DNA from 2 places in the Exiguobacterium sp. s141 genome. Region 1 is predicted to be linked to the other one. Evidence: riboswitches for the same ligand, from Rfam matches in the RefSeq annotation. Region 1 holds a riboswitch; the other holds the start of a gene.

Region 1 (10,169 bases):
TCATAGCCGCGGCGCTCCGATACATCACGAATCTCGTCACGGAACGTCGACAAGATCGCTTGTTTGTCCTCGTCCGTCAACTGATAGTTCTCTTGCAGGTTTTCCGGTAGCTTCGTGATGTCCCACTGCTCATATAAAATCCCGCGAGACTCTAAAAAGGCGCTCACTTCAGTTTGATCGACGTAACGCTCTTCGGTTTGTTGGAAATAGACAGTTGCCATGGTTGGTTCCTCCTTATGAATGGACGCCTAGGGCGCGTAGTTTTAATGTATAGCTGAACAAGAACTCGTAAGCCTCTAAATAGCGTTTGGCCGCGGCCGGGGTCTCGCCCCAGACGGTGATGCCGTGATTGCGAATGAGGACGGCACCGGCGTTTGCGTGAATGTGAGGGGCGAAAGCGGCCGCAAGAGTCGGAATGTCCGCATGGTTCTCGATAATCGGTACGCGGACGACCGCATCCTCGTCCCAGAAGCCGAGCGCTTTGATGATTTCTTGACCGGTGAAGACGACTTCGCCGGTAGCGGCATGGAGCTCGGAGATGACATTATTGTCGACCGTATGGACATGGAGCGAACACGTCGCATCCGTCCGATTGAACACTTCGACATGTAGCAGCGTCTCGGCGGATGGTTTTCCTGTCTGTTCGCCGATTAAGCGTCCGCCCGCATCGACATGAACAAAGTCGTCTGGCGTTCGTTTCCGTTTATCGCGTCCACTCGCCGTGACGAGAAATTCGAGCGGGTCGTCAGAGACGCGAATCGCCAAATTCCCACTCGTTCCGGGGAACCAGTCGCGGGCGGCGAGTTCGTCTTTAATCTCGGCCAGTTCAAGCCAACGTGCCGTAAGGCTCATACGGGCACCTCCTTCAAGTGATGGGTGATGTCGTCGAACGTCTCGAACGGGGCGTAACGGATGCCTGCGTCTTCGCAGAGCGTGATGAGTTGACCCCGGGCGTAGACGAAGTCGGCACGCTTCGCGACCTCGAAGTCGGTCACCGAGTCGCCGATGATGATTAAACGGTCACTCGGATTGACGATACGGCGGGCAATCGTCGGCTTGCAACAGCCGCAATCGTTCGTACACTGTTCGTCACAAGCGTGCGGCCACGTGACGGTTACCGTCTCGTCGGAGAAGTCGGCGACGTTACAGTAGATATGCTCAGGGGCGACGTGACCATCTAAGACCGGCTGGACGAAGAAGTCCATCCCGCCGCTGACGACGTCAAACTTCCAACCGTGCGCCCGAACCTGTTCTAAAAATGATGGGAACCCTTGGCGGAGCGTGATCCGCTCCAACAAATAATCGTGGTAAGCCGGGGCGGCCTCGCTCGGCAATAGTTGAAACAGTTGACCGACGCCGGAGCGGATTGAAATCCGTTGCTCGAGGACCGCATCTTTCAACTCGACCCAAGCCGGCGGGGCGAACGCTTTCATCAACGCGATGATATTGTCTTCCGCCGTGATCGTCCCATCGAAGTCGCACAGGATGTGGACCGTCATCGTGACGCCCACGCCTTTAACGCGGTATCGAGTTCGTCCGTCTGTCCTGCGGTGTGACCGAGGACGTGAGTGATGGCTTGGCGGAAAGCACGGGCCCCGGCGGCTGCACCGTCCGGGTGACCATGAATGCCACCGCCGGCGTTGATGACGACCTCCGTCCCGAAATCACGAATGATATCGGCGACAAGCCCCGGATGAATCCCGGCTGACGGGACCGGTAAAATTGGTTTCGACCAATGCGGTTCGGCGCTCAAGTCACGAATCGCGAACGCCTCGTCCCGTGGTGTCGCGAGCGAACCGTATGGAGACGGGAAGAGCGTCAAATCGGCCCCGGCGAGACGTGGGAGTTTACCGAGTAAGAGCGAATGACTGATGGACCCGGTCAAGGCGCCGGCAAAGGCCGGGTGGGCCAAAATCGGCACACGGATGTCTGGGTCGTTCGCAAGTTCGCGCAGTGCGTCAAGACCGTACGTATAGACGTTGAATAGGAGCGCCGTCGCACCGGCCTCGATCAGCCGGAGCGCCTGATCGCGAAGACCGAACACAGGGCCGCTCAGCGTGATGGCGTAGAGGACACGTTTCCCGGTCGCCTCAAAGTGCGCTTGAATGACGGCCGCTCCGATCCGGGCCCGTTCGAGCGACGGCGTGAGCGGATTGTCGTATAAAATCTCGTCGTCTTTGACGATATCGATGCCGCCGGCGAACTGATCGCGGAGTTGCTGCTCGAGAAACGCGAGGTCACGCCCGATGACGCCTTTGAAGATGCTCATGACGAGCGGACGGTCATGGACACCGAGCAACTCGCGAATCCCGTCGACGCCGAACTTGGCGCCTTTGAAATGAGGGGCGAGCGTTTCGGGCAACGTCAAATCGATTAACCGAATAGAATCGTCGAGGGATAGTTTCCCGAACGTCGTCGTCAAGATGGATGAAAAGTCAGGGCTGACATTATGTAACGGATAGCGGATCGTGAACCGGCTCGTCGTCTCCGTATGGGTGGTCGATACGACCTCACCCCGGTACGCCTGTAACTGCTCTTGCTCTAAATGACGCAGCTCGGTCCATGTGCCGACGGTCAGCTCGAGGGCGATTTTGTCGGCAATGCTTGCGACCGCATCCGTCCGTTTGATTTCATATGTGGCAGTGATACTCATATGGTTCCTCCTTCCAGGCAAACAAAAAATGACCCCATGCCGAGGCAAGAGGTCATCATAAAAAATGAACTCTTATCTCTCAGCTTTCGCTGCAAGAATTAGCACCGTGCCATCTCTGGTCGGTTGCTGCGACATCATCGGGCTCGTCCCTCCGTCTGCTCTTGATAAGAATGTGATTTGAAGTTGTGAAATTTAATTGAATTTTTACACAGATTCGTCACGTCGTCAATTCCTTTTTTTCCAAAAAAAATATTTTGGGAAGTTGTTTCCATATATGCACAAAAAAAGACGAGTGGCACGGAGAAAAGGACGTTGACAATTGTGACGTCGAGTCCGTAATATTCATCACATAAGTTCACCGAATCGAATAAACCACTCTTATCGCGAGTTGGCAGAGGGAATTGGCCCGATGACGCCGCAGCAACCGACCATTAGGCACGGTGCTACATCCACCAGACGAATGTCTGACAGATGAGAGGAACAACCATTTTGGCTGTGCCTCTTTCTCGCGGAGAAAGGGGCTTTTTTTGTGGGCAACGTACAGGAAGGGGAAAACATCATGTCATATCAACCATTTACAGAACAGTCTGTTGTCGAGCACGTCCGTCAATTAGGATACTTGCAAGACGGAATCGCCGAGTGTGAGGAAATCGGGGACGGCAATTTGAATCTCGTGTTTCGGATTCGCCAAGGCGAACAGCGCCTAATCGTCAAACAGGCGCTCCCATACGCTAAAGTCGTCGGTGAGAGCTGGCCGCTTACACTCGAACGGGCATGGATTGAACAGTTGGCACTCCGTGAGTTTGCGAACGTGGCGCCGCGTTTCGTCCCGGACGTCCTCGGTAGCGACCGGACGCTCGCCTACACGATTTTAGAAGATCTGTCTGATTATGAGATTGTCCGCACCGGTTATTTGAAAGGGGAGAGCTATCCGGAACTCGCGCGTCATGTCGGTGAATTTTTAGGCGAGACGCTGTTCGCGACGTCGGATTATGCGGCCGGCCCGATCGCGAAGAAGCGGATTGAACGTGACTATTACAACCCGGAACTGTGTGACATCACCGAGAAGCTCATCTTCACCGACCCGTTCAAAGACGCGGAGTCGAACAACATCGAGGCGGCGCTTCGAGAAGATGTCGAACGCCTTTGGCAAGACCAGGCGCTCAAGGTCGAGGTGACGAAACTGAAAGTCGGATTTGTCACGAAACATGAGGCGCTTCTGCACGGTGACCTACATACAGGCAGCATCTTCGCGACCCAACAAGAGACGAAAATCATCGATCCAGAGTTCGCATTTTACGGACCGTTCGGCTTTGATTTGGGCCAAATTATCGCCCATTTGACGCTGTCGACGTTCCATGACCCGCTCAAACGCTTCGAACGTTTCACGGACGTCTTGACGGTGTGGGAGACGTTCGAGAAGACGTTCCGGGCCAACTTTGAGCGCGCTGTCGAGCCGTTCAATACGGACGGTTTCGTCGACGAATTGTTGCGGACAATCTTCAGCGACACGATCGGCTATGCCGGTTGCGAACTCATTCGCCGTGCCGTCGGACTCGCCGGTGTCGCCGATCTCGAGACGTTGCCGGAAGCGACGCGGCTCGAACGAAAACGTGACGCGCTTGCCCTCGGGACGGCGCTCATTAAAGAACGCCACAGCGTCGAATCGATTGACGACTTGGTGACGCTTTTGTCGGGGGTGCGCGTATGACGGTCCAAAACATCCGCTTTAATTCGCAAACGGACGAACTCATCCTATTGGATCAGACGTTGTTACCACATGAAGAGCGTTACGTGACAATCGAGACGCTCGAACAGGCCGAACATGCCATCGAGACGCTCCAAGTCCGTGGTGCCCCGGCCATCGCTTACTTCGGGGCGTTCGTCCTCGCCAAAGAGGCAGGCCGGTTAGTCGACGACCCGGACTTCACCCGTCGACTCGACCTCGTTGGACGCCGCTTGATTGCGACAAGACCGACGGCGGTCAATCTGCAAAACGTGATCGAATCGCTCCTTGATTTAAATGTCGGGGACGACTTTGAGGCGATTGCCGAGGAAATCAAACGCCGCGCCATCGCTTTGTACGACCGGGACGTCGATACATATCGGGCCATCGGCGAGCATGCGCTGACGGTGTTGCCGGCCGGGGGGAACGTGTTGACAATCTGCAACGCCGGTGCCATCGCGACATCGCGATACGGCACAGCGCTCGCGCCGTTTTACGTCGGAAAAGAACAGGGCGTATCTTTCAACGTCTTCGCCTGTGAGACGCGGCCGCTCCTGCAAGGGGCACGCCTCACTGTCTGGGAACTCGACCGGGCCGATATCGACGTGACGCTCATCACCGACAATATGGCGGCTTGGACGATTCAGTCAAAACGAGTCGACGCCATCATCGTTGGAGCTGACCGTATCACACGGACGGGTCACGTCGCCAATAAAATTGGGACGTTGCAGCTCGCCGTCCTTGCCAAACATTACGGCATTCCGTTCTATGTCGCGGCGCCGCATTCGACGTTCGATTTGACGGCGGATGACACGATTGAAATCGAGGAGCGGAACCCGTCAGAAGTGACACATATCGGTGGTCAACCGACGGCACCCGTCGGCATCACCGTCTTCAATCCGGCGTTCGACGTCACCCCACCGGACCTCATCACCGGACTCATCACCGAGGCGGGTGTGTTCGAGCCGACAGAGACTGCCATCACACATCATGTAGGGGGAACAATTCATGTCTAAAAAACTATTAATTTTACTATTCACATTCGTCTTGGCGCTCGTCGGTTGCACGAACGAACAAGCGGCCCCATCGAAGCCGGCTGAGAAGACACCGGAGACGAAACCCGTCTCGGTCTCGAATGCCACACTTCCGAAAGATATCGATGTCGCCCTGATCATGCAGATGTCGATCGGGACGTTCTCGTCGCAGTATATCAACGGGGTGACGGAACAAGTCGAATCGTTCGGCGGCAACGTGAAAGTGTACAACGCCGACAACGACCTGTCGAAGATGGCGAGCTATGTCGATACGGCGACGACGCAAGGCGTCGATGTCATCTTGATCGACCATGGCCGTGCCGATGCGTTGAAAGAACCGGTCCAACGCGCGCTCGATAAAGGCATCAAAGTCGTCGCGTTCGACAACGATTTGACGAACGAAGGCGTGACCATCATCGACCAAGACGACTATTCGCTCGCTTGGCGTTCACTCAAGGCACTCGCCGAAGATTTGGACGGTGAAGGCAAAATCGTCACGATTTGGGTTGGTGGCTTCACACCGATGGAACGTCGCCACACGATTTATGATGCGTTCTTGAAGCGTTACCCGGGTATCACAGAAGTCGCCAAGTTTGGTTCGGCGACGAACAATACGGCGCTCGACACACAGAGCCAGATGGAAGCAATTTTGAAGAAGTATCCGGAAGGTGAGATTGATGCCGTGTTCGCGATGTGGGACGAGTTCGCTAAGGGTGCGAGCCGTGCCATCAAACAGGCCGGACGCGATGAGATCGCCGTCTATGGGATTGATTTGAGCGATGAAGATTTGCAGCTCATGCAAGAGGACGGTAGCCCGTGGAAAGTGACGGCGGCGACCGATCCGGCTGAAATCGGACGGATTCAAGTCCGTTACGCGTATCAAAAATTAGCTGGTGAAGAGACGCCGTCGATTCATTCGGTCGACCCATATCTCGTCGACCGCGACGTCTTGCCGGACGAGAAAGTAACGATGGACGACCTCGGTCAATACGTCCCGAACTGGGGCGCATCAGACGCGGCCTGGTCGGACTGGATGAAAGGGACGGACTGATGTTACGGCTTGAACGCGTCACGAAACGCTATGGTGATGTCACGGTGCTCGACGACGTCAGCTTCACGCTCCGCCGTGGCGAGATTCATGGCTTGCTTGGGTTGAACGGGGCCGGGAAGAGCACGCTCGTGAAGCTGTTGAGTGGCGCCATCATCCCCACATCCGGGACGATCGAGCTCGACGAGACACCGGTCACATTCACACCGGCCGAGGCGATACGCCGTGGGATCATCACGGTGTCGCAAGAAGTCGATGACGCCCTCTATCTCGATTTACCGATTTATGAAAACGTCGTGCCGTGGCAGGCGGTCGAACGGATTCGTCCTCGTGAACTAAAACAGCGAGCGGCCACCTACTTGGAACGTGTCGGACTAGAGATTGACGTGACCGAACCGGTCGGACGATTCCCGCTCAGCGTCAAACAACGTGTCTTGATTGCCCGGGCGCTCGCGAGTGATGCGGCCTACCTCTTGCTCGACGAACCGACGGCCGCCTTGTCGACGGAAGATGCGACGTCACTGCTCACGTTATTGCAGTCGCTCGCAGAGGAAGGTGTCGGCATTCTTCTCATCACGCATCGGTCGGACGAACTGTCGCGCGTCACCACGACGACGACGTTCCTCCGGGATGGCCGTATCGCCTATGAAGGGCCGTTTCAGGCGTTGTCAGAACGGGATATCCATACGTATTTGAGCGGATCTGACATGGCAGAAGCGGTAGAGAAAGCCGTTCCGGAAACCGAGATGCGGATTCAGGCAGAGCTCACGTTACCGGCGTTCGGGACGAGTTTGCCGTTCACGGCGTATAAAGGCGAAGTCGTCGGCATCGGCGGTGTTACCGGGAGCGGGAAGACGGAGTTGATCGAGGCGCTATTCGGTCTCTCCGGCGTTGAACAACAGATGACGTTGGACGGAAAACCAATCAAGATTCGAGAACCGCGTCAGGCGGTCCGGTCCGGGTTCGCCCTCGTACCGGAAGAACGCCGGAAACAGGGACTCTTCCTCGACGATTCGATTGAACGGAACGTCCTCGCGATCGAAGGGAAGGCGAACGCAGTCACGCGCGTCTTGGCCTCGCTCCGTGTGAAATACGACCAGGTCGGGCAACCGGTCCGAGAGCTGAGCGGGGGGAATCAACAAAAAGTTGTCCTCAGCAAATGGCTCCTCGAGGACCGGGACGTCTATCTGCTCGACGAACCGACGAAAGGCGTCGACGTGACGGCGAAACGGGATATTTATGAACTCGTCACCCGCCTCGCGAAAAGTGGAAAGACTGTCATCTTTACGTCGAGTGAACCGCATGAACTAGAATTGATCGCCAACCGGACGCTTTGGCTCGACCGCGGCCGTTGGCAACAGAAAGGAGGGGTTTAACATGGCCCAACTCGTCATCAAACAACGCACGAAACGCTTCAGCGGCATCGGTCAATACGGGACGTTGTTCGCGATTCTCGCACTCATCGCCGTCTTCGGCGTGACGAACGACCAGTTTTTGACGTACGCGAACTTCAGCGACATCATCAAGTCCGTATCGATCGTCTCGCTGCTCGCCCTCGGAGTGACGTTCTCGCTCATCGTCGGCGGGTTCGACTTATCGGTCGGCTCAACGGCGAGCCTCGCGACAATCGGTGCGGCGTCGAGTCTCGTATTACATAGTCAAGAACTGCTCGTCGCTTTGCTCGTCCCGATTGCCCTCGGCGTGCTCGTCGGACTGTTGAACGCGCTCGTGACAATCAAGTTTCGGTTACCGGATTTGCTCGCGACGCTCGCCATCATGTACGTCATCAACGGGGTCCAATTGACGTATACGAAAGGTTTTTCAATCTACGACAACATGCCGATTGAAGGAGGGACGGCACCGGGACGTTTTATCCCGTCGTTCCTCTTCATCGGCCAAGGTTCAATCGGACCTGTCCCGTTCGTCGCCATCTTGATGATTCTCTTCTTCGCCGGAGCCCATCTATTTTTGACGTATTCGAAGACGGGACGCGAGTTTTATTACGTCGGCTCGAACGTCGAGGCGGCCCGCCGCTCCGGCATCGCCGTCACGCGCATCAAGCTGTACGCGTATGTGTTGAGTGGTCTGTTCGCAGCCATCGGCGGCATCATCTTGGCGTCGCGCATCGGTACCGGACAAGTATCGGCCGGAGCACCGCTCCTCATGGACGCTGTCGCAGCCGCCTATATCGGTTACGCCGTCTTCGGGACCGGACGACCGAACGTCGTAGGTACGTTAATCGGTGCCGTCTTGATTGGGATTTTGTTGAACGGACTGACGATGTGGGACGTGCCGTATTACGCACAAGACATCGTCAAAGGCACAATTTTGATTGCGGCGCTCGGCTTGTCATACATCCAAAAGAAACAGCTCACATAGGAAAAGTCCTCAGAACGGTTGGTTCTGAGGACTTTCTTGACGTTCCATCTGAATAAAATTGAACGTGCTCCCGTTCGTCGGTTGTTGAAACGAACCGGTCTGCTTGAACCCGCACGTCTCATAGACACGAATCGCCCGCGCGTTGAAGGCGGCGACGGACAAGGTGATGCGATGCGATGAGTAAGTCGCTTTGACGAAGTCGAGAATCGATGTGACGAACGTCCGTCCGCTCCCGTTCCCGGTCAAATCGGGCTTCATGCCGAGACCGATATCGACCGTTTCAGCATCCGTTTGCGTGACGCTCACGAACCCGACGAGTGCACCGTCAGACGTGATGGCGAACACCGACTGTCCGCGCTGTTCGACGTCTAAAAATTCGGCTAAATCGTCTTTGTCGGCCGCCATATTGTAAAACGCATAATCGCCTTCGTAGTGCCATGTGTAGGCGATTGTTTCCGCCTGTGGCTGGGTCAGGACAGCGAATTGATGGGTCATTTGAATTTCCTCGTTTCACGAGCAGGATGTAGTGCTACACTCATCATAGCACCACCAACTTGGAAAATGAGGTGATCACATGGGAATCAAGCTAGATATGATTGGCATCGTCGTCGAAGACATGAAACGGGCGCTCGATTTTTACCGTTTGCTCGGCCTATCGATCCCGGAAGCGATGGATGGGGAAGCGCACGTCGAAATCGATGACGGCGGTGTCCGGCTCGCCTTCGATACGGTCGAAGTGGCGGAGTCGGTGTATGGGGAATGGAAACCGGCGACGGGGCACCGGGTCGAACTCGCCTTCTTGTGCGATAGTCGGGATGAGCTGGATGCGCGCTATGAAGCGATCGTCGGAAACGGTTATGCCTCGCACCGCGAACCGTGGGATGCGTTTTGGGGACAACGTTATGCCATCGTCATCGACCCGGATGGAAACCTCATCAGTCTATTCGCCGCATGACAAAACCCGCGCCGGATTCGGCGCGGGTTTATTCGTCGTGTGTCTCGCCCCAAGAGCAGAGCGCCTTCATGGCTGGTTGCAGGCTGAGTGCGTCCTCGGTGAGCGAGTATTCGACGTGAAGCTGTTTCTCGGTCGAATAGTCGATGCGACGGACCATACCGAGCTGTTCGAGTTCGCGCAGTTGATCGGTCAACACCTTGCGGCTGACGTCAGGGATGGCGCGTTGAATCTCAGAAAAGCGGCGCGGGCCGTTTTCGAGCGTACAGTACACTTGAGGCCGCCATTTACCGCCGATGATGTCGAGCGCCTTATTGACGGGGAACGGGGTCGTCATGTTCAATTCGCCTCGCTTTCGGGTAGTTACTTGAATGTGC
Region 2 (10,169 bases), on a different contig from region 1:
ATGACGTAGCGGAACGTCTTATCTTGTTGTAACACACGGAACGTCTCCGTCAAGCGCGGCCGGACTTTGACGCCGTCCCCTTCCTCGAACGGATATTTCCGGAACAGCGTCGAGATGACGAGACCGTATAACACATAGACGCCCGTGACGACGAAGAAGGCGCTCTTCGCCCCGGTGAGCGACAACACGACCGCGAGCAATGGCCCGATTGCCGCCGCGATATTGATTAAAAAGTAGCGGACGTTATAGACGATGACGCGCTGGTCCGGCTGCGTCGTATCACTGATGAGTGCGCGCGACGCCGGTTCGAGGAACGACCGCGACACGCCCATAAGTACCGAGAACATATAAAACCAAAATAATTCTGTCACGAGCGCGAAACCAGTGAACGTCATCGCGTTCAACGCGATACCGATCAGCATCAGCTGTTTGCGCCCGTAGCGGTCGGATAGCGTCCCCCCGAAAAAGCTCATGAATAACCCCGATAACGCCGAGATGGCAAACACCGTCCCGATCACGCTCGCCGAGAAACCGAGCGTCGCGAGATAAATCGCAAAAAACGGCATCACAAAAAATGTCGACAGCCGGGCAAAAAATGTGCCAAACAAGACGCCCAGCGTCAGCGGATGAATGTGTCGTATGTTCATCCGAATCCCCCCTTTTCCTACATATATGTAGTGTACTTCTATTGATGCGTCAAAACTACTCCAAACAAAAAAGGCCCGGGATAGCCCGGGCCTTGACGAAATTATTATTTGACCGGTACGACTGCACCTTTGTACTCGTCCAAAATCCACTGTTGTGTCTCTTCTGACGTGAGTACTTCAAGGAGTGCCTTGACGCGCTCGTCATCTTCGTCGCCTTCACGTGTGACGATCAAGTTGACGTAAGGTGAATCTTCGCCTTCGAGAGCGATCGCGTCTTCGAGCGGGTTGAGGCCGGCATCGATCGCGTAGTTCGTGTTGATGAGGACCGCGTCCCCTTCACCGTTGTTGAACGCTTGCGGGAGAAGTGCCGCTTCGACGTCTGTCTTGAATTTCAAGTTTTTCGGGTTGTCGACGATGTCTGACACCGTCGCGTCTACTGTTTTGCCTTCCGCGAGCGTGAGCAAGCCTTCTGATTGGAGCATCGTGAGGATTCGTCCGTGGTCAGCGACCGACGAGCTCATGATGATTTCCGCGCCGTCTGGAAGCTCATCGAGTGATGCGTAATCTTTCGAGTACACACCAATCGGCTCGATGTGAACGCCGCCGGCTGAAGCGAATTTGTAGTCTTTGTTCTCAGCCATTTGCGACTCGAGGTACGGCTCGTGTTGGAAGTAGTTCGCGTCGAGTTCGCCGTCCGCGAGCGTTTTGTTCGGGAGGACGTAGTCTTGGAACTTCTTGATTTCGAGCGTATAGCCCTTCTCTTCGTAGTCGTCTTGAATGTGCTCTAAAATCTCAGCGTGCGGGACGTTTGACGCACCGACGACGAGCGTCTTATCATCGCCCGAACCTGATTCTGAATCTCCGCCGCAAGCTGCGAGAATAGTGAGTGCTGAAGCTGCTGTCAATCCGAGTACTGTTTTCCATGATTTCATTATAAAACCCCTCCAAATTTTCTATTTAGATCAAGCGGAACGCTTGTCAATTACTGATACGAGTCGATCGCCGATGAACTGGATGACGAAGACGATAACCAAGATTAAGACGGTCGCGACGAACGTGACGTCACTCTGTGAGCGCTGGAACCCTTCGAGGAACGCCAAGTTCCCGAGTCCCCCGCCCCCAACGACCCCTGCCATCGCCGTATAACCGACGATCGCGACGATCGTGACCGTGATGCCTGACACGATGGCCGGCAATGCTTCTGGGAACAACACTTTATAGACGATCTGCCATTTTGTCGCACCCATCGATTCAGCCGCCTCGATGACGCCGCGGTCGACTTCACGCAGGGCGAGCTCGACCATCCGCGCATAGAACGGAGCCGCACCGATGATGAGCGCCGGCAACGCTGCCGTCGATCCGAGCATCGTCCCGACGACGAGTAACGTGAACGGGATGAGCAAGATGATCAAAATGATGAACGGGATCGACCGGAACACGTTGACGATTGCGCTGATAACCGTGTAAATCGGACGGTTTTTCATCATGAGCGGTTCGTTCGTGACGTATAAGAGCATCCCGAGGGCGAGACCGATGACGAACGTCGCGGCTCCGGCGACGAGCGTCATATAGAGCGTCTCCCACGTCTGCTCGAGCATGACTTGCCAATCTACATTAGGAAACATCGCTTTCTACCTCCACTTCCACTGCCTGCGACCGGATTGAGGCGATGGCCCGCTCGACTTCAGCCGGCTCTCCGATCAATTGGATGAATAATGTCCCGAGGGCACCGACCTGTGACTGCGTCACCTTCCCGCCGATGATGTTGAAGCCGATGTCATGCTGCTTCAACACTTCCGACAGAATCGGTTGTTCGGCCGTCTCGTTCAAGAATTTGAGCTTGACGATTTGTCCGCTCGGATACCGGGCTTTCAAATGTTCGAACGTGAGCGACATGTCCTCGACCGCGCCGATCTGTTTGACGAACTCTTTCGTGATCGGCTGTTCCGGATGTTGGAACACGTCGGCGACTTGTCCGGTCTCGACGACCTTCCCGGCCTCCATGACGGCGACCCGGTGACAAATCTTTTGGATGACGTGCATCTCATGGGTGATGAGGACGATCGTCAAACCGAGTTTCTTGTTGATACTGACGAGCAGTTCGAGAATCGAGTCCGTTGTCTTCGGGTCGAGTGCGCTCGTCGCTTCATCGCAGAGGAGCACTTCTGGATTCGTAGCGAGCGCACGGGCGATCCCGACTCGCTGCTTTTGGCCGCCCGATAGTTGTGACGGATAGCTGTCTTCCCGTCCGGCGAGGCCGACGAGTTCGACGAGCTCTTGGACGCGGCGTTTGCGCTCACTCGCCGGTACCCCGATGAGTTCGAGCGGGAAGCTAATATTCTCAGCGACCGTGCGCGACCATAATAGGTTGAAGTGTTGGAACACCATCGAGACATTTTTACGCACCCCGCGCAGTTCCTTCGGCGTGAGTTTCGTCAGCTCGCTGCCGGCGACCACGATTTCACCGCTTGACGGTGCCTCGAGTCGGTTGAGCAAGCGGATGAGCGTCGACTTCCCCGCCCCTGAATATCCGATTATTCCAAAAATTTCGCCGCTTTCGATTGTAAGCGACACATCATCGACCGCCTGAACCCGACCGTTTTTCGTGTCGAACCATTTGGCCACATTGCGTAATTGAATCAATCCATTTCCCTCCTGACAACAAAAAAAGTACGCACGTTTGAGCAAACGTGCGTACTTTATCGTACGGACAACGATTGCTCTCATCTTCCAAGGTTTACACCTTGCTGGAATTAGCACCATTTCGGATTGATCCGCGGTTGCTGGGCGTCATAGGGCCAGTCCCTCAGCCTCTCTTGATAAGAGTGGTTGCGTATTTGATTAGCTTTATCATAGCGACACATTATTTTCATGTCAAACTATTTTTTTCAGACAAATTAAAAAAGGTGCCATCCGAGGATGACACAGAACGTAGCACCTTGAGTCACTGAAGGACAACCCATAGATGAACCTCTTTTGCCCGATCAGAGCATTCATCCTTATATGGGGGATTTTTACCCGACCATCACTCGATCTTCGAACGGACCATGCAATTACGCGACCGGTGCCCCGACGCTTGATTTTTTTGGGGGACAATCGAAGGGAAGGTCCACCTGAAATCGCGTAAGCTCATGCAACGGTTGTTCGAAAACGTCTTGCTGACGGGAAAATCTCGTCCTATGTTGTGTTCAAGTAAGATGTTGTAATGAATATATCATTCGTGAACTTTCTGTGTCAACTGATTATTTAAAATTTTCAGATTATTCTAATCATCCTATCTCATTTGACGAAAGATAGGACGTGCTGGACGTTTTGAAACGCGTACAAACGATCGCGAACTTGACCATTCTCCAGCTTCAATAGCGCCGGGACGCTCATGACCTGATACGCCTCGAGCTCGTTCGGGATAAAGTTGGCATCGCGTTTTTCAATCTGGAGTTCGGGATCGACCGCCTCGACGACCGAGAGCATCCGCTCGGCCACGGCGCATGTACCGCACATCGGGGCGTATATATATAAGAATCCGTCTGTCATCATTATTCTCACCTCTCCTCTAAGTATATGAATCCGGACCGGTCGGTTCAAAAGTTGTGCTCAAATGGAAAATTCTGAACATTTCAACATTTTGTATTGACGCTCGCTAGAAAGAGGCATAGTATGGTCATTAACTTTATTGCTTTTGTACATAACAGCATACCAGTAGAAAAGGACAGGTGAATCCCCAATGACGGAAGAGAAGCTTACCGGAAAACAGTTTTTGATGAACGTCTTGAACGGCCTCAGTCTTGCCATTCTCATCGCCCTCATCCCGAGCGCTTTGCTCGGTGAATTAACGAAAGCCATCTTACCTTATGTTCCGTCCTTGCAGTTCATCTTAGATGCGACGACAATCGCGATGCGTCTCTTACCGGTTATCATCGGTGTCGCCGTCGCCATGCAGTTCGGACGCTCGGCACTCGAGGCCGGCACAATCGGCATCGCGACCCAAGTCGGGAGCGGCGCCATCCGCATCGAGGAAGGGGTGTTCCTCATGGCTGGAATCGGTGACGTCATCACGGCCGGTGTGACGGCCGCTCTTGCGACGTTCCTCGTCATGCAGTTGTCGCCACGCTTGAAGACATACACGGTACTCGTCTTACCGATGACGGTCATCGTCGTCGCCGGAGGGATCGGGGCGTTCCTGCTCACCTACATCTCACAAATCACAACATACGTCGGGACGATCATTATGACAATGACGGAACTACAGCCGATTGTGATGGGCATGTTGATTGCGATGGCGTTCTCGCTCATCATCGTCTCGCCAATCTCGACGGTCGGCATCGCCACAGCGATCAGCCTGTCTGGTGTCGCGGCCGGGGCCGCCAACCTAGGGGTCGTCGCCGCCGGCTTCGGTCTCGCCATCGCCGGCTGGCAGATGAACGCGACGGGAACGTCGATCGCCCACTTCCTCGGGTCACCGAAGATTCAAATGGCGAACTTCGTCCGTCGTCCGATCATGATGTTGCCCGTACTCGCCAATGCGGCCATCCTCGGAGCGCTCGCAGGCATCCTTCGGATCGAAGGCACGCCGATCAGTGCCGGTTTCGGCGTCTCCGGCCTCATCGGGCCAATCAACGCCTTGCATTTGATGCCGGGAGGGTTCGCGCTCTGGAACGTCATGCTCGTCATCGTCTTGTTCGGACTCATCCCGATAACGCTTGGAATCATCTTCTACCGCCTGTTCAACCGGACGTCGCTCATCCAGCCTGATCATTACCGCCTCGATTTCGAATGAACAAAAAAGCCCGGCTTCTCGTGAAGAGAAACCGGGTTTTGTTTAGCCTTGAATCATCGCTTCGTATTCTTCGGCTGACATGAGTTTGTCGACGTCTGACGCGTCGTTCAACTCGACTTCGATCATCCAAGCGCCTTCGAACGGTGCCTCGTTGACGAGTTCTGGTGAATCGGCGAGTGATTCGTTCACCGCTGTGATTTTTCCAGAGATTGGAGCGTACAACTCTGACACGGTTTTGACCGACTCGACCGAACCGAACGGCTCATCGAGTAAAATCGTGCCGCCGACTTCAGGAAGTTCGACAAAGACGATATCCCCTAGTTCGCTTTGTGCGAAATCCGTGATCCCGATGCGGGCCACGCTTCCGTTCACTTCAACCCATTCGTGCTCTTTTGAATAACGTAGATTGGCAGGTACTTTGCTCATCTTAACTTCCCCCTCAAATGAATTAGACTCACACGAGTATTATAGCACTTCGCCCCAAACGTCTGTAAACGACTTTTCTGAAAATCCGACAGTTGATTTTTGACCATCTGTCACGATTGGACGCTTTAAAAGCATACCATTGCTCGCGAGAAGCTCGAGTTGTTCGTCTTCTGATAGATTTGGCAGTTGATCTTTGATGCCTTCGTTTCGATATACTTGGCCGCTCGTATTGAAGAATTTTTTGAGCGGGAGACCCGACTGTTTCCATAGTTCGGCCAGTTCATCTTTCGACGGTGTCGCCTCGACGATATGAACGTATGTATACTCGACGTCGTTCTCTTTCAACCACTTCTCTGCTTTTTTACACGTACTGCATGGCGGATAGCCATATAGTGTCACCATGTTCATCACCTCTTCTATAAATGTAGCACATTCCGAATCGACCATTCACGCTTCAAGCAAACGCTCAATCTCTCGCTTCAACGACGCGTTCACCGGATGACGCGCCTCGATATAACCGAGAATCGCAGCTGCCGCCTCGACGGAACGCCCATAGCCTAATACCCCTTGCTCAAGGAGCCTAGTCACGTCAGGATGCTTCGTCTCGACGCGTCGCGTCGGATTGAACGGATCACTCATCTCTCCATGTGCCTTCAGCACGTTATTGATTGCCGCGACTTGAATGAGTTCAAAGCCCGCAAGTCGCTCGCCACGTCGCTCCCGGAGCAAGCCGACGTATAGGTTCGTCAGCGCCTCTTCATAGCAATACGCGGCGTCAGGGACGTCTGTGACGACGTTCGGCGTCGCGATCGCGTGGAGCGCTTCGTCACGCTGCCAGACGACACGGCCCGGCGTATAGGCGATGCCAGGCATCTCCACGACTTCAAACACGGCAAACTCGGCGTAAATGCCGTCCTCATACATGATTTTATGGCCGTCTTTCGTGTTTTGGAACTGGTACGCCAGCGGCTCGACGGCGAGCCAATCCAAATTGTCGATAAAGCGGGCCTTATGCCCATCCTCGACGATCAAGAAGAAATCGAGGTCGGAATAGTCGTCGAGCCGATCCGTCTCGAGCCCGATCGAACCGAGCGCGAGGAGCATGAGCGTCCCATCATGCTCTGCGACTGAGCGGCCAATCGCATCCATCCGTTCTAACAATGCCTTACGTCTCATCTACTTCGCCTCCTTCCGTCCATTGTACGGTGTCGACAAGGCAAAAAGAAAGGGCCGACCGCGTCCGGTCCACCCTTTCTCTCGCTTGCTTACACGATAAACTTGTTCGCTTTGATGAGACTCGCTGCGACTTCGCGTTTCGTGCCGATGACGTTGATTGGCTGATAACGGCTGAACTTCTTCATCGCCGACAAGAGCATGCGCTGCTCGTCGCCCGATGCGGCCGCGTACAAGACTTCTTTCGCCATGAGTTCGACTTGCTTGAACACTTGCTCGGCGAAGATTTCGGTGTAGCGGACTTTCTGTCCGTTCTTCTCAACGCCTGTGCGGGCGATGGCTTTATCCGTCCGCGCGATGGCCGCTTCAAGCGCGTAGATGGCGCCGATGATGTCGGCGATCTTCGCGAGAATCTCTTGCTCGTTCTGAAGGTCTTGCTGATATTTCTGGACAGCCGTTCCGGCGATCATCAAGTTGATTTTCTTCATGTTCGACAGAAGCATCTTCTCGCGTGCGAGCGGTGAGCCGTCGAGCTCTTGCGGCATGTAGCTCATGAGTTCTTTTTGGAGTTTCTGTGCCTCGGCGAGGAGTGGCAAGTCGCCTTTCATCGCTTTCTTGAGGAGCGTGCCCGGCACGATCAAGCGGTTGATCTCGTTTGTTCCTTCGAAGATGCGGTTGATGCGTGAGTCACGGTACAAGTTCTCAACTTCATATTCGGTCATGAAGCCGTAGCCGCCGTGGATTTGGACCGCTTCGTCGACGACGTAGTCGAACGTCTCCGAGGCGAACACTTTGTTCAATGAACATTCAATCGCATATTCAGCGATCGCTTGGGCGACTTTTGAACCGTCACGCATGTTGTCGTCGCCGAGGGCGTCGAGGCTGTCTTGGAACAGACCGCCCGTCCGGTAAACCGAGCTCTCCATCGCATAGATGTTCGCGGCCATCGTCGCGAGTTTTTCTTGGATGAGCGGGAACTGGCTGATCGGCGTCTTGAACTGTTTACGTTCGTTCGCGTACTGGACCGAGAGATCGAACGCACGTTTCGACGAGCCGACCGCACCGACCGCAAGTTTGTAACGACCGACGTTCAAGATGTTGAAGGCAATGACGTGCCCTTTGCCGATTTCTCCGAGGAGGTTGTCGACTGGGACTTCGACGTCTTCTAAGATGAGCGTCCGTGTCGATGAGCCTTTGATGCCCATCTTCTGTTCTTCGGCCCCTGTCGAGACCCCTTTGAAGTCACGCTCGACGATGAAGGCGCTGAACTTGTCGCCATCGATTTTCGCGTAGACGACGAACACGTTCGCGAAACCGGCGTTCGTGATCCATTGCTTCTCGCCGTTCAACACGTAGTGCGTGCCGGCCTCGTTCAAGACGGCCGTCGCTTTCGCACCGAGCGCGTCCGAGCCTGAGCCTGGCTCTGTGAGGGCGTACGCCGCGATCCATTCGCCGGTCGCGAGCTTCGGCAAGTACTTATGCTTTTGCTCTTCCGTTCCGAAGAAGACGATTGGGAGTGTCCCGATCCCAACGTGGGCGCCGTAGCTGAGGGCGAATGAACGTGCCTTGGCGAACCGCTCCGTGATGATCGATGACGAGATCTTATCAAGCTGATAACCGCCGTACTCTTCTGGCACGTCCGCGCCGAGGAGGCCGAGCTCGCCCGCTTCTTTCAACAGTTCGACCGAGAGATCGAACTCATGTTTCTCGATGCGTCCAAGGACTGGCATGACACGGTCGTCGACGAAGCTCGCCGTCGTGTCGCCAATCATCTTGTGCTCGTCCGAGAAGTCTTCCGGTGTGAACAAACGATCCGCGTCGAGTGCGTCGATGACGAAGCTACCGCCTTTAATCAATTCATGTTCTGTACGTTCCATTGTCAATTCCCCCTTATAGTAATTCGAAGACGCCAGCAGCACCCATACCGCCACCGATGCACATCGTCACAACCCCATACTTTTCATTGCGTCGTTTCATCTCATGCAAGATCGAGACCGCGAGTTTCGCGCCCGTGCAACCGAGCGGATGCCCGAGGGCGATCGCGCCGCCGTTGACGTTCACTTTCGACGGGTCGATGCCGAGTTCACGGATGACGCCGAGCGATTGGCTCGCGAACGCCTCGTTCAGTTCGAACAATCCGACTTCTTCCAACTTCACGCCGGCCATCTCGAGTGCTTTCGGGATGGCGACGACCGGGCCGATTCCCATCACTTCCGGACGGACACCGCCGACCGCGAACGAAAGGAATTTTGCCATCGGTTTCAAGCCTTGACGTTCGGCTTCTTCGCGCTCCATGACGAGCACGGCTGCCGCGCCATCGGACACTTGTGACGCGTTCCCCGCCGTCACCGAGCCTTTGATTTTGAAAGCCGGGCGCAGTTTACCGAGCGCCTCGAGCGTCGAGTCGGCACGGACGCCTTCGTCATGTTTGACGACGAGTTCACGTTCCGCGACTTTCCCGTCTTCGCCGAGCACGTGCTCGACGACCGTGACCGGGACGATCTCTTCTTCGAACTTGCCGCCCGCAATCGCTGCCGCCGCTTTTTGGTGGCTATCGATGGCGAACAGGTCTTGGTCTTCGCGCGAGATGTTATATTCAGCCGCGACACGTTCTGCCGTGTGACCCATGCTCATATAGTATTCCGGAGCCGTCTCCATGATCGTCGGGTTCGGACGGATGACGTGGCCGCCCATTGGGACAAGGCTCATCGATTCCATACCGCCGGCGATGACCGCCGTCGCTTGACCGATCATGATTTTCGCTGCCGCGTCGGCGATCGCTTGAAGGCCGGACGAGCAATATCGGTTGATCGTGATGGCTGGTACTTCGTGCGACAAGCCACCTCGTACGGCCGCGTAACGGGCGATGTTCATCCCTTGTTCCGCTTCCGGCATGGCGCACCCCATGATGACGTCGTCAATTGGTCCCGTGTAGCCAGACCGCTCGAGCGTCGCTTTAATCGCATGACCCGCGAGTTCGTCCGAGCGAACGTTTCGGAACGAACCGCGTTTTGCTTTTCCGACCGGCGTCCGTGCGCCGGCCACGATGACTGCTTCTCTCATCTGTTAAGTCCCCCTTTTGTCAGTTCCGAAGTGGCTTGCCTTTGACGAGCATATGTTGCATCCGTTGCTGCGATTTCGGTTCC

What was found. Region 1 has a riboswitch for S-adenosylmethionine ahead of KNP74_RS12135 (2,3-diketo-5-methylthiopentyl-1-phosphate enolase). Riboswitches for the same ligand answer to the same signal wherever they lie in the genome.
Region 2: another riboswitch for S-adenosylmethionine. It lies ahead of KNP74_RS03005 (methionine ABC transporter ATP-binding protein); the one in region 1 lies ahead of KNP74_RS12135 (2,3-diketo-5-methylthiopentyl-1-phosphate enolase).

The regions. Positions count from the first base shown of each region.
Region 1 covers NZ_JACSLJ010000006.1:14,708-24,876, reverse strand. Annotated here, with positions in the region: gene KNP74_RS12150 (1,2-dihydroxy-3-keto-5-methylthiopentene dioxygenase) at 1-221, opposite strand, end outside; gene KNP74_RS12145 (methylthioribulose 1-phosphate dehydratase) at 235-852, opposite strand; gene KNP74_RS12140 (2-hydroxy-3-keto-5-methylthiopentenyl-1-phosphate phosphatase) at 849-1,499, opposite strand; gene KNP74_RS12135 (2,3-diketo-5-methylthiopentyl-1-phosphate enolase) at 1,496-2,653, opposite strand; SAM riboswitch class I at 2,723-2,824, opposite strand; SAM riboswitch class I at 3,029-3,131, shown strand; gene mtnK (S-methyl-5-thioribose kinase) at 3,213-4,364, shown strand; gene mtnA (S-methyl-5-thioribose-1-phosphate isomerase) at 4,361-5,395, shown strand; gene KNP74_RS12120 (sugar ABC transporter substrate-binding protein) at 5,388-6,464, shown strand; gene KNP74_RS12115 (sugar ABC transporter ATP-binding protein) at 6,464-7,837, shown strand; gene KNP74_RS12110 (ABC transporter permease) at 7,839-8,840, shown strand; gene KNP74_RS12105 (GNAT family N-acetyltransferase) at 8,850-9,335, opposite strand; gene KNP74_RS12100 (VOC family protein) at 9,415-9,795, shown strand; gene KNP74_RS12095 (winged helix-turn-helix transcriptional regulator) at 9,824-10,129, opposite strand.
Region 2 covers NZ_JACSLJ010000001.1:582,077-592,245, forward strand. Annotated here, with positions in the region: gene KNP74_RS02990 (MDR family MFS transporter) at 1-647, opposite strand, end outside; gene KNP74_RS02995 (MetQ/NlpA family ABC transporter substrate-binding protein) at 752-1,579, opposite strand; gene KNP74_RS03000 (methionine ABC transporter permease) at 1,610-2,272, opposite strand; gene KNP74_RS03005 (methionine ABC transporter ATP-binding protein) at 2,262-3,290, opposite strand; SAM riboswitch class I at 3,368-3,473, opposite strand; gene KNP74_RS03010 (thioredoxin family protein) at 3,927-4,181, opposite strand; gene KNP74_RS03015 (PTS sugar transporter subunit IIC) at 4,372-5,424, shown strand; gene gcvH (glycine cleavage system protein GcvH) at 5,467-5,850, opposite strand; gene KNP74_RS03025 (arsenate reductase family protein) at 5,890-6,252, opposite strand; gene KNP74_RS03030 (hypothetical protein) at 6,298-7,026, opposite strand; gene KNP74_RS03035 (acyl-CoA dehydrogenase family protein) at 7,116-8,900, opposite strand; gene KNP74_RS03040 (acetyl-CoA C-acetyltransferase) at 8,914-10,086, opposite strand; gene KNP74_RS03045 (3-hydroxyacyl-CoA dehydrogenase/enoyl-CoA hydratase family protein) at 10,106-10,169, opposite strand, start outside.